Desulfurobacterium sp. TC5-1: one gene and its partner. The protein of the gene in region 1 interacts with the protein of each later gene in a pairwise test. Links are inferred from orthologs where the notes say so. Each region holds a gene or a part of one and is shown in the gene's direction. Other genes may lie near its edges. The genes, in order: ftsZ and rlmN.

The links.
Region 2: the proteins of ftsZ (region 1) and rlmN interact in binary tests that used the Escherichia coli proteins (3 or more experiments, as listed by UniProt). The link is inferred for Desulfurobacterium sp. TC5-1 from one-to-one orthologs.

What each region holds. Positions count from the first base shown.
Region 1 is NZ_ATXC01000001.1:1,001,791-1,008,537, forward strand. The notes cover bases 1,006-3,996. They hold ftsZ (cell division protein FtsZ), read left to right. Parts: upstream 1,006-1,946; coding sequence 1,947-3,047; downstream 3,048-3,996. Other genes in these bases: H153_RS0105140 (cell division FtsA domain-containing protein), read left to right, coding at 1,006-1,915; H153_RS0105150 (radical SAM protein), read left to right, coding at 3,044-3,996. Also shown: H153_RS0105135 (hypothetical protein), read left to right, coding at 1-672; more of H153_RS0105140, read left to right, coding at 665-1,005; more of H153_RS0105150, read left to right, coding at 3,997-4,678; H153_RS0105155 (hypothetical protein), read right to left, coding at 4,679-5,395; H153_RS0105160 (Nif3-like dinuclear metal center hexameric protein), read right to left, coding at 5,373-6,170; hisE (phosphoribosyl-ATP diphosphatase), read right to left, coding at 6,181-6,468; hisI (phosphoribosyl-AMP cyclohydrolase), read right to left, coding at 6,465-6,747. UniProt on the Escherichia coli protein: Essential cell division protein that forms a contractile ring structure (Z ring) at the future cell division site. The regulation of the ring assembly controls the timing and the location of cell division.
Region 2 is NZ_ATXC01000001.1:506,545-513,122, reverse strand. What follows is about bases 2,306-5,127. They hold rlmN (23S rRNA (adenine(2503)-C(2))-methyltransferase RlmN), read left to right. Parts: upstream 2,306-3,108; coding sequence 3,109-4,146; downstream 4,147-5,127. Other genes in these bases: mtaB (tRNA (N(6)-L-threonylcarbamoyladenosine(37)-C(2))-methylthiotransferase MtaB), read right to left, coding at 4,136-5,127; H153_RS10255 (hypothetical protein), read left to right, coding at 2,994-3,122; H153_RS09815 (HlyD family secretion protein), read right to left, coding at 2,306-2,857. Also shown: H153_RS0102525 (ATP-binding cassette domain-containing protein), read right to left, coding at 1-1,679; more of H153_RS09815, read right to left, coding at 1,676-2,305; more of mtaB, read right to left, coding at 5,128-5,413; H153_RS0102500 (alpha/beta hydrolase), read right to left, coding at 5,453-6,052; H153_RS0102495 (EAL domain-containing protein), read left to right, coding at 6,246-6,578.

The sequences.
Region 1 (6,747 bases):
CTTTCCGGTCTAATCCTCTTCATCTATTCACCAATGAAAATTGAAAGGGTCAGAATAAAACTTGACAAAAATCTATGGGGAAGCAAAATAACAGATATGCTGACCGGACAGATATTAATAAATTCTCCCTATGATGAGAACAAAATAAAAGATTTGACTTCTTTTATAAGCTCACTTCCCTGGGTAAGAAAGGTAGATATCTCTTTTATCAAAGGAACTTTAACAATCAATATTGAAGAAGAACCTGTAAAGTTATGTATCATCTCTAAAAACGAGGCCTTTAACGTGGGAGAAAATGGTTACATCCTCGGAAAGGATAAAAAACTCTGTTCCCAAAATCAAACCTTTTTTTACAAAGGGAAAACTCCTTTTTTTATAAAGGACTCTAAAGGATTTCCAAAAGTTACGGAAAATATCTTACTTGAAATTTCCCTTATAACTCAATACATTTCATCTAAAAATCCCATTAAAGAGAAACCGGAAATTTTACTGACAGATACAGGTATAAAATTACTTTACCCCCAGCATAAAATAATCGTTTTCCTTGGAAACGGTGAAAATAGCTGGCAGAATTTCCAAAAATTGTTTAAAATTCTATCCAGGCCATATTCCGGCTACTACGATTTAAGATTCTCAGGCCTTCTGATTGAGAAGGGGAGGAAAAATGATTGAAGAAAAAATCCTTACCATAGATTTAGGAACAAGCTACATAAGGGCCACACTTGGTGTTATAGATAGAAAAGGCAACAAAAAAATAATAGCTATGGCATCTGTTCCTTCAAAAGGAATTAAAAGTGGAAACATTTCAAGCGTTGTATCGGTTAAAGATGCCCTTAATGCAGTTCTTAACAAACTCAAGATAGAAGCCTCTACCACACTGCCAAATGAAGCTTACGTTATCATTTCAGGTACCCACACACTCAGCTACAAAATAGAGGCAAAGATAAACTTTCCCGGTATTCAAACAATCCAATTCAAGGATGTTAATGATCTCAAAAACAAAGCAGAAAGGGAACTTATGGAAAAAAAAGGCCCACCCGTAAAACAACATTATGAAACAATGCACATAATACCCCAAGAATTTATAATAGAAAATCTTACCGGCATCCAAAATCCTGTCGGACATAGTGGAAGAGAACTTGCAATGAAAGCCCTCATCGTTCTTGTAACAAAACACACAAAAAGAACGATAGAAGAACTCTTAAAAGATTGCGGGATAAAACTTAATAGTCTGATACTGCAGTCCCTTGCAGCCTTTTACGGAATAAAAGGCAAGGAAAACATCTACTTTAACAACAACCTTTTTATATACATGGGAGCAGGTACCACTGAATACTTCTACTTTAGAGAAGACAAACCTGTTTTTAACAAGTATATCCCTGACGGTGGAAACGACATAATAAAATTCATAATCAGCAAGTTGAAACTTAACAAGAAGGAAATCGAAAAGTTATTTTTTGAACATGGAAGCGCATACGCACTTAAAGTTCCTCAAAACGAATACATCACAATTTCTATAGGTGGCAAATTGGCCAAGCTTCCAAAAATTGTAATTCCGGCTCTCGTACAGATAAGACTGCGAAAAATTTTAAAAGACATTAAAACGGAGCTTGAAAACACTGATCCATCAATGGTAGTTAATCTCAACAAAATCTATCTCACCGGAGGACTGGCCAAACTTAAGGATATAGATGTCCTTACAAAGAAAATCTTTAAAGCACCTGTAGAGATATGCAGCCCCGATTACAACGTTACGGATCTCTCACTAACACCTGTCATCGGAGCTATAAACTACATAGCTGCAACAAGAAAACCGGAAGGAAAACTCTTCGAAGTGAAAGACGATATAATTCCAAAAAGCCACGAAGCAGGCGTGTTTGGTTGGGTAAAAAGGCTTATTGATCAACTAATATAGAGATGACAAGAACACAAAGTGGAGGTTTTAGATGTTTGACATAGCAGAAGAAAGCTTCTTAGGACCAGTTATAAAGGTAATAGGTGTGGGAGGCGGTGGTGGCAACGCCGTATCACGAATGTTTGAGAACGGTATAGAAGGCGTTGATTTCGTCGTTGTTAATACAGATGCCCAGGTTCTTTCAAAATCACCAATACCTATAAAAGTTCAAATAGGTGAGAAGTTAACAAAAGGGTTAGGCGCCGGTGGAAAGCCTGAAATCGGCGAGCAGGCGGCACTTGAAGACGAACCAAAAATAAGAGAGGTCCTTGAAGGTGCAGATATGGTGTTTATCACCGCAGGAATGGGCGGTGGAACAGGAACAGGTGCAGCGCCAATAGTTGCAAAAATAGCAAAAGACATGGGCATCCTCACTGTTGGCGTAGTGACAAGACCTTTCGACTTTGAAGGAAGAAAACGCCACGAATACGCAGAGCAGGGCATAAGAAGACTGAAGGAGTTTGTTGATACACTTATGGTTGTTCCTAACCAAAAACTTTTAACAGTTGCACCAAAAGATATGAGCATACTTAACGCATTTAAACTTGCAGACAACGTTCTCTACCAAGCTGTTAAAGGCATAACAGAAGTCATAACAAGACCTGGACTCATAAACCTTGACTTTGCAGACGTAAAAGCTGTAATGCACAGCGGTGGTTACGCGTTGATGGGAACAGGTGAAGCAAGTGGAGAAGACAGAGCACTTACAGCTGCAAGAAAGGCAATTGATAACCCGCTTCTTGAAAACGTTCAAGTTGAAGGAGCAAGCAGAATTCTTGTAAACATAACAGGTGGAACAGATCTTACACTTGACGAAGCTTACGCTGCTGCAGGACTTATTAAAGAGAGAGCAAAGAGGGATGATACAAACTTCTACTTTGGTGTAACCCTCGATGAATCCCTTGAAGATTCTATACAGGTTACTGTAATAGCAACCGGATTTGATGAAAAAGGAAGGCCTACATTCCCACCAGGATTCACGGCAGCAACCACTTCCACATCATTTGGAAGTAAAAGAGAACCTGAAGAAGAAATCATAGATTTAAACATTGACATAGCAAGTCTTTTAGAACAACTTAAAGACGAAGAGTGATTGAGTTAAACGCTTTATGTAATCACCTGCAGGTCAAAAAGACAGACCTGCAGGTTTGTCTTATCTATCCGGGCGATGCTTTTTCAGGATTTTCAAGCCTTGCCCTTTCCAACATCTATTCCAACCTCAACGCTATCGACGGTATCTCATGTGATATTGGATTTGGCTCTCACAGGACCAGTTTTTTTCTTGACAAACCTTTTAAAGAGTTTGACATTTTAGCATTCTCAATAACATACGAGGAACATCTATTTGACGTAATAAAAACACTTACAAACTGGAAAATAGAACCGGACAGAGAAAAAAGAGAAGAAGCACCCTTAATCTTTGCTGGTGGTATAGGCGTTTTCTACAATCCCGCTCCCTTCCTGCCACTATTTGACATAATATACTTAGGCGAAGCAGAAGAGAGAATAGAAAATATATTCAGAAAACTTGCAGGCAAAAAAAATAAAAAACAATTAATTGGAATCATGTCTGAGTTTGACAACATCATCGTTTCTCAAAACTACTCTTTCAAGTACAAAAATGACCGGGTAGAGGACTTTAAAGGCGCCGTCAAAAAGATATTCCGGTCAAAAGAGTATTCAAAACGCCTCTCATGCTCCTGCTTCATAACAGAAGAAACCGCCTTCAAAAACATGGTTCTCATAGAGTTAAGCAGAGGCTGTCCTGAAAAGTGTCGCTTCTGTGTTGCCCAGGCAATGGGACTTCCATATAGAGAAAAAGAGATAGAACTCGTAGAAAAAGAAATCATTGCAGCATCAAGAATAACGAACAGAGTTGGACTGATAGGAACAGCTGTAACCGATTACTCAGAAATGGAAAAACTCTATGCTATCCTAAAAAAATACAACATGAAGGCCTCCTTTTCGTCCCTGAGAGTCTCTTCAACTTTAGATTACGTGTTAAAGATAGTAAAAGAATCACGGCAGAAAACGGTAACCATTGCGCCAGAAGCTGGAAGAGAAGAAAAGCGAATGGCACTGAATAAAAAAGTGACAGACCGGGAATTTTTCAAATTCTGCAGGAAACTCTTTGAAAACGGAGTTGAAAATCTCAAACTTTACTTTCTTATAGGAATTCCAAATGAAACAGAAGAGGACATAGAAGCAATAGCCTCAATGACATCAGAATTCAGAAAGATAGCCATGGAATTCTGGAAAGAACGGAAAAGAACAGGAAAGATAAGTTTAAGCGTAAACCCCGTAATACCCAAACCATTTACGCCAATGCAGTGGTTTGGAATGCCACTTAAAAGCCAGATAGACAAAAAGATACGAAACTTAGGAAAACTGATCAAAAAGATACCTAACGTTGAATTCACGTTTGAAAACACAAGAAACGCTATTATTCAGGCAGTAATTTCTCGGGGCGATGACAGAATCGGAATAGCAGCAATAAATACGGTAAAGAATAGCCTTAACTTTAAAAGAGCGCTTAAAGAGTTAAACCTGAAAATTGACAACCTTTACACGAGAGAACGAGAAAAGGACGAACTCTTCCCCTGGGAAATCGTCGACAGCGGAATAAAGAGAAACTATCTATGGAAAGAGTATCAAAAAATATACACAGGTGAACCTTCACCTGTTTGCTTTAAAGGGTGCAAAGCGTGCGGACTGTGCAAATAATTACCTAAGCTTTATTACAAACCTTCCACAATAGGGACACCTTGTCCTTCCGGGTTCAAGCTCTCTTAAAAGAGAGGCAAATTCTGCAGATGAATAGGCCATACCACACCCTTCACAGGCACCAGAAGATATATCAGAAAAGACAAGGCCGTTGTATTTTTCCTTAAGGTTTTCATACTCTCTGCATACATCATCGGGCAACGTTTCTCTAATAGAAAGAGCCTTATTCTCAAGTTCTGAAATCCGCTCTTTCTGCTCTTTAATACTTCTCTCTGTTTCCTTTAACTCTCCTTCCGTCTTTTCAATAGCCTCTTTCAAAAATTTCCTTTCCGTCTTTGACTCTTCAACAAGCTCATCAAGCTCTACCTGCAATCTGGCAAGTTCCGAATTCGCCCTTATTATCTCATCTTCAGTCTTGGCTATCTGTCTGAGAATCTCTTTAAAACTCTTCCTGCTTGTAGCATGTTCCCTCTGTTTTTGAAGCCCCTTTAATCTATCCTGCTTGTAAAGGACAAAATTCTTTAAATCCTCTATCTCTGCCCTGACTCTGTTAATTCTGTCTTCTAACAAAAAAAGTCTTTTTCTAAACTCTTCCTGCTTCTTTAACAGATCTCTTTTTCTTTTCTTTAACTGACTTAAATGATTCCTTTCTCTTAGAATTTCAATTTCAACATTCTGAAGTTCTAAAAGCTTATCAAGAACGGTAGATACGTTCATCGGACACCTCAAACGGCGATTTTTCAGATTCAGCATCGAGGAAAGTTATTTCGGGAAATCGTTCTTTCAAGGCTTTAATAATTTTTTCACTAAAAAGCTTTTCCGTTCCAAAATGACCCGCATCAAAAACGGTAAGTCCTAACATAACTGCAAGTTCAGCATCGTGATACTTCACATCACCTGTAACATAAAACTCACTCACAGCTGCGGCATTCTCAATAAGAGAACCGCCACTTCCGGAGCAGACAGAAACTTTCCTGACAACCTTTTCCGGCTCATAATTGATAACCCTACGAACATCAAGGGGAAGGAAATTACATAACCTCTTCACCAATTCCTTTTGAGGTATTGGCTCAATCTCACCCACAAGACCGTAAGGGGGTACACCCTGTTGAACAACAAGGGGCATTGTATTCTTAAGCCCCATTTTCTCTGCAATAATAGCCGTTGGGCCGAAAGGAGAAACATCAAGATTGGTATGCATCGAATAAACAGGGATACCTTCTTTTATTAGAGTGAGGTAAAACTTTTCTGGAACACTGCTTTCATCAATAAATTTAACAGGGGAAATTGTAACCGGATGATGAGTAATAATCATATCCACCTTTTTTTCCACTGCCTCTTTAACAACAGAATCGCTGATAGATAGTGCAAAAAGTATCCTGTTTACCTCTTTCTCAAAACCTATCTGAATACCGCTGTTATCCCAGGAATCCTGCATTCCTTCGGGAACTACTGTTTTTAAAAATTCAACGACTCTTCTAAATGACGCCATAACAGCCTCTCTACTTCATTCTTCTCTCAAGCTCAACAGCCACATCATCAAGTGTTACACCCTTTTCAACCATAGCTACGAAAAGGTGATAGAGTAAATCTGAGGTTTCATAAACTATCTCTTTCCTGCTACCCGATTTAAACGCAAGTATGGCCTCTATCGCCTCTTCACCTACCTTTTGAAGAATTCTATCCTCCCCTTTCTTAAACAGAGAAGCTGTATAAGAACCTTCCGGGAGCGTTCTCTTTCTTTCTTCAATAATCTCATAAAGCTTTTCAAAAACCTCGCAAAATCTCATCTCTCATCTCCCTCTGCAAGCGTTCTGTAAAAACAACTCCAGTTTCCTGTATGGCAGGCTACACCCGTCTGTTCAACAATGTAAAGGAGCGTATCCTCATCGCAATCAATCAGAACACTCTTAACCTTTTGAACGTGTCCTGAAGTTTTCCCCTTCATCCACAACTCATTTCTACTTCGGGAAAAGTAATGGGCAAAACCTGTTTTAAGCGTTTCCTCAACAGCTTTCCTATTAGCATAAGCAACCATCAAAACATCCTTCGTTTTGGCATCCTGAACA
Region 2 (6,578 bases), 490 kb from region 1 along the record:
CTGCTCACCAGCTTATCAACGTCAATGAAAGGATTTTCCGTCCTTATCTCGTAAAGCTTCCCTACCTTCTTAAGCGTCTCCTTTTTAAGTTCCGAAGGCGTGCCAAAGGCAATCGTTTTTCCTCTGTTCATGAGAAGAATCCTGTCACAATACTCAGCTTCATCCATATAGTGAGTTGTAACTATTATCGTAACGCCTATCTCTCTGGCAAGGAAGCGTATTATTTGCCAGAAAGCATCTCTCTCTGCCGGATCTACACCTGATGTTGGTTCATCAAGAAAGAGAACTGCAGGGCCATGAATCACCGCACACATGAGTGCCAAACGTTGCTTTATTCCCAAAGGAAGATCTTCCACAATCGTATCCCTGTACTTTTCAAGTCCTACAAGAAAAAGAGACTCTTCTATTCTCTTTTTCAAAACATCCGTTGAAAGATTGTATATCTTCCCCCACAAAAAGAGGTTCTCATAAACGGTTAAATCGGCATAAAGGGAAAATTTCTGAGACATATATCCTATCACCGATTTTATCCTCTCTCCCTTCATTCCGGCTATTTCACAGACACCAGAAGTGGGATTGTAAAGCCCCGTCATGACTTTTATAAGCGTCGTTTTTCCTGCTCCATTAGGTCCTAACAATCCAAATATTTCACCCTTTTTTACCGTAAAAGAGACGTTATCAACAGCCGTAAAACTACCGAACTTTTTAACTACATTTTCAACAACTATAGCATCTTCCGGAACGGGAAAATCAACTGAAAAAAACGGTTTAAGACTAACCCTTTTAAGGCCTGTTTTCAAAAGGAAAACATCTTCAACACTCGGTTCAACCTGCTTTACCGTAACATCCAGCCCCTCCAACTCCACAGGGTCTCTTTCAGCAACGAACCTTAAAACGTTTCCTTTAAGTCGCGGAACCTTGTAAAACTTCCAGGCAACTTCATAAGCCTTCTCAACTTCCTTCCCTTCAGCCTCAAAAACGGTCAACCGCTCTTCAAACAATGCCTCCGGCGTGGCAGTGGCAATAATCTTTCCGCTTTTCATTATGGAAAGAACAGTGCTCCTTTCTGCCTCATCAAGGTAAGACGTGGAAATTACGGCGGTTATCCCCTCGTTTTTCACAAAGTTGTAGATAAGTTTCCACAGTTCCCGTCTTGAGACAGGGTCAACACCGGTTGTTGGTTCATCAAGGATGATAATTTCCGGCGTGTGAATAAGGCTGCAACAGATTCCAAGTTTCTGCATCATACCACCTGACAGCTTTCCAGCTTCCCTATCTTTAAATGGTAAAAGTCCTGTCGTCTTTAAGAGAAGCTCCTTTCGCTTTTCCCTGATATCTTCTGGAATATCGTGAAGGTCAGCAAAAAAGTCTATGTTTTCCTCAACAGATAGAGTGTGGTAAAGGTTTAATCCTAAGCCTTGAGGCATAAAAGCTATTTTATCTTTTAACCTTTCAACAACACTTTCCCTTTTTATATCCCTGCCAAACAGCCTGACTTCACCTTCATCATACTCAAGAACACCGGCAATAACTTTCAGCGTTGAAGATTTGCCGGCACCGTCAGGACCAACAAATATGTAAATATCCTGTTTTCTAACTGTGAAAGAGATACCATCAACAGCTAAAGTCTTTCCCTTATTGTAGGTCTTCTTTAAATCCTTAACTTCAACAACATTCATCGTTCAATCTCTATGTATCCGTCAGCAGGCATACCGGGCTTTAGAACATGGCCTGGATTTGACTTCAATTTAAGCTTAACACCAAACACTTCCTTTACCCTTTCTTCTTTTGTCTGGACCTCTTTAGGTGTGAATTCCGCTTTCTGCGCAACGTAACTTACGTACGCAGGAAACTTTCTGTTCGGATAAGCATCAACCTCAACATAAGCTGGCTGTTTCAGGTGTATAAGTCCAACCTGTTTTTCGGGAATAAAACCTTTAAGGTAAAGTTCATCCATGTTGACTATTGAAAAGAGACGAAATCCTGCAGGAACAACTTCACCAACGTTAACGTACTTTACAGTGACAGTTCCATTAACAGGCGCTTTTATCACAGTATCAGATAGGTGGGCTTTTGCCTCCTCAACAACTGCTTCTGCCTGATTCACCCTATCAAGAAAGGCAAGATATTCCTTTTCCTTCGCTCTCACAGTAGCTTCAAGTGCTTTAATCTCATTTTCAAGAGAAGAGATATCGTTATACTTGCTCTTCACAATTTCAATACCGGCTTGAGCTATCTTTACAGCCTTTTCAGCCTTTGCAAGGTTTTCTTTTGCACTCTCAAAGTCTGCCATAGAAACCTTAAAAGCCATCTCAGCCTTATCAAACTCAGAACGGGGAATTATTTTCTTCTCATAGAGTTTTTTGAACCTTTCATAATCAGCTTTAGCCCTTTCATAAACAGCCTTAGCCTTCTTCAACGCCTCTTCAGCTAAAGAAACATCTCTGACTGCAATATCTTTCTTTTCCCGGGCTATTTTAAGCTGGAAATCCAACTGTTTTTTCAGAGATTTCCTCTTATCGATAAGGGCGCTAAGACGTTTTTTGTAAACCTTTACCTCTTCCTCTTTTGCCTGAGCTGCCTTTTCTGCAGCTTTTAGAGCAGCCTCAGCCTGGGCAACCTTTGCAAGAACAGCTTTAGAATCAAGAACCGCAAGCGTCTCACCCTTCTCAACATCATCGCCTTCATGAACAAAAACCCTTGCCACCCTTCCGGGTACTTTTGTTCCAACGTCTATCTCATCTCCTTCTATCCTACCGCTAACGTAAACATTCTTTTCTGCCTTCTGAAAAGGAGAACATGACACTGTAAAAACAACCATCAAAATCAGAAACGGCACAAATCTTTTCAATTTCATATCCCTCTCCATTGAACCGTGATTCACTATTCGTTAAGTATAAAAAATAAAAGCTTCCAAAGTCAACTTCTCAACAAGGTTGACACTACTTTTAAGCCGGAATACATTCCAGTTTAAACGAAATCAGGAGTCTTAAATGGCCTGGATAAGCCTTGGTCTTACCGTTATTATAGGCTTTGCTCTCTTCACATCCACCGCCTGGGGACTTTACAAAACATACAAAATACACCAGGAATACAGGGAGAAAGAGAGTGACCGACATTAAATCCCTTACCTTCCCTGAACTTCAAGAGTTTGTCCTTTCAATTGAATTTAAAAAGTATAGAGCATCTCAAATAGCAAGGTGGCTTTACAAAAAGCTCGCAACCTCATTTGACGAAATGACTGATATATCAAAAGAAGGAAGAGAGCTACTAAAAGAAAAGGCAGAAATTTACAACCTTAAAATTGTCAACAAAGAAGTTTCAAAGGATGGAACGATAAAATACCTTTTTGAATTAAAAGACGGCAACCGCATTGAAACGGTTTTCATTCCTGAGAGAGACTGGAATACTATATGTGTATCCACACAGGTGGGCTGTCCAATAGGATGCAAGTTCTGCTTCACCGCAAAGGATGGTTTCACAAGGAATCTTACCGCTTCAGAAATTGTCGATCAGTATATTTCTGTTCAAAGAGATATCGGGATAGAAAACCGCATATCTAACGTGGTTTTCATGGGAATGGGGGAACCGCTGCTTAACTTTGAAAATGTGAGAAAGAGTATTCAAATACTCACAGACGACAGAATGGTTGGCCTTTCAACGAGAAAAATAACCGTTTCAACCTGCGGAATTATTCCGGGAATAAGAAAAATGGCAAAAGAGCTTCCAAAAGTTAAACTTGCCCTCTCCCTCCATGCAACAGACGAAAAGACAAGAGAAAACCTAATACCGTTGAACAAGAAGTATTCTATAAAAGAGATAATGAAAGAACTGAGGAAGTATCCTGCCGATAACGTTAGGAGAATAATGATCGAATACCTGATGCTTGAAGGTGTAAACGACTCTTTAAAAGATGCTGAAAGGCTTGCAAACCTTGTTAGAGGAATCCCCGTCAAGATAAACCTCATTCCTTTCAACCCGTACCCGGGCTCACCATTTAAAACACCACCAAGGGAAAAGATTGAAGCCTTTCAGAAAGTACTGTGGAACAGAGGAATCGCCACATTTATAAGAGATTCAAGAGGTCAGGATATATCAGCCGCATGCGGAATGTTAAGAGGAAAAGAAAAAAAGGTTACGCAATAACGCCAATGTTATCCTCTCTTTTTCTTCCAACATCTTCAAGCACCACATCAACAAACTTAGAAGATGGTCTTCTGTCAACCTCTATCTGAATGTAATTCCCCGTAAGAACAACATTTTTATCAGACCTGTTTAGAGAAACGGCCCTTAACTTTTTTCCGACAAAACTTTTGCGAAACTGCAAACTTTTCTCTTCACTTAAAGCTATAAGCTCCTTTGATCGCCTCTTTTTCTCAACTGGTGGAACATCATTCTTCATAAGAGCTGCCTTCGTTCCCTCCCTTGGCGAGTAAGAAAAGACGTGAAGATACCCAAAAGGCAGGTCTTCTATAAACTTCTTCATATTCTGAAAGTCTTCTTCTGTTTCACCTGGAAAACCGACCATAACATCCGTTCCAATACAGACATCCCTTTTAAGATTAACTAACTTCTCAATCAACGCTCCGTAGTAAGAAGTCGTGTACTTTCTACCCATTTTCTCTAAAATCCTGTCACTTCCACTCTGAAGTGGAATGTGAAAGTGAGGAGCCACCTTGTCACTACCTGTAAGAACCTCCAAAAGCTTATCCGAAAATTCCTGAGGTTCTATAGAACTCAACCTTATCCAGAAGTCACCGGGAATCTGGACAAGCTTTTCGAGAAGATCAGCAAGCGTTACATCGCCAAGCTCTCTCCCGTAAGCTCCAAGATGCGTACCTGTCAAAACTATCTCTGAATATCCAGCATCTGTTAGCATCTTCACGTGATCAATGACTTTTTCAGGTCTTTCACTGAGCATCCTTCCACGGGCTTTAGGAATTATGCAGTAAGAACAGAACGATTCACAACCCTGCTGAATCTTGAGAAAAGCACGGCTTTTCCTACCGTAATCAAGGTTCATTAATGGTTGAAATTTATTAACGTTCCATACACCCCTTACAAAAACACCCTTTTCACCTCTTTCAACTATGCCAATTAAGTTAAATTTCTCAACATTTCCCGTAACTATGTCAACCTCTTTCATCCTGGCAACAGCTTCCGGATAAACTTCACTGTAACAACCGGTAACGACTACCGTTGCTTCAGGATTTCTATTCTTAGCCTTTCTAATAGCCTTCCTCGACTTCGCATCGGCAGATACGGTAACGGTGCAGGTATTTATCACATAGATATCAGCAACATCATTAAAGGAAACAATCGTATAGCCTGCTTTCCTGAAAGCTTCCTCTATAAAAGCGGTTTCGTGAAAGTTCATCTTACAACCTAACGTGTAAAAAGCAACTTTTTTCATTTCTGCTCCAGTGCAAAAGTTTCAAAAAAAATTTATACTTTAAAAGAGAAAGTGAGATTTTAATGGATGAATTTCAAGATTAGATGAAGGAAGAAGAGAAAAAAAGCTAAAAGCACCTTCAGGTTTCGTTATCTCATCTTTCAAACCTACAACTATCTCCGTTTTAACAGATAAATCAGGAAGAATTGCCCTCAGATCTGTCTTCATATAACTTTCAAGCACGGCGACTGCTTTTTCCCTTTCAGGCAACGGATAATCACCCTTAAAACCACACTCTTTTCTGAACCAGTTAACAGTACCTTCGAAATCTCTTCTTAAACGTTTCAGAAACCGTACACAGACAACCTGTGGTTGAGAGAGACCGCAAAATAACGGAGTTGGTGAATAGAGAATTAACCTTTCTATTTTTCCTGGAAAAAAGGCAGCTATCAGCGTAGCAATGGAAGCACCTATTGACCATCCAACCAAAATAGAACCTTTATGCATCCGTTCACCTAAAATTTTAGCCAGTTCAAAGATGTCAGTAATTTCAAAATCTGAATCTCCATGCCCTGGAAGTTCGAAATGAATGCCGTTCGAAAAAGGTGTATTTAACCAGATGTTCCCGTCAAATGACCATCCATGAACGGTATAAACCATTTTTGTCTCCTTAACGTTGAAATTCAACAAATTATACATAAACCGTTAATTTCAAAAACATCGCTCTATTTGAAAATTAGTGTTCTTTTATGGCAATACCAGCATAAAAACCACAGTAAATACGATTATTAAAAATATAATTTCTTTTATCATCTTTTGTATAATAAACTAAAACTTAATGACCGAGGGGAAAATGGAAAAAGGCCTTTTCTCTGTGTGGGAAAAATTAAAAAAGCCCGTATTAATACTAAAAAATGATGGAGAGATAGCCTACTGCAATTCTGCCCTAAAATCATTATTCAATAAGAACCAACTCAAAAAAGCAAAACACTGCTACAATCTGATATTTGGCTCAAATCATTCCTGCTTCGAGGAAAAAAGATTAATATGTCCTGTAAAACTTCTAATGAAAGAGCACAGAGATTCCTGTACGGTCCTCAGAACGATAAAAGTGCATGACAAAGATAGAGATTACCTCATAGAATGTTTCAGGGAAAATGGATTCATAGTTGAAATCTTCACAGAA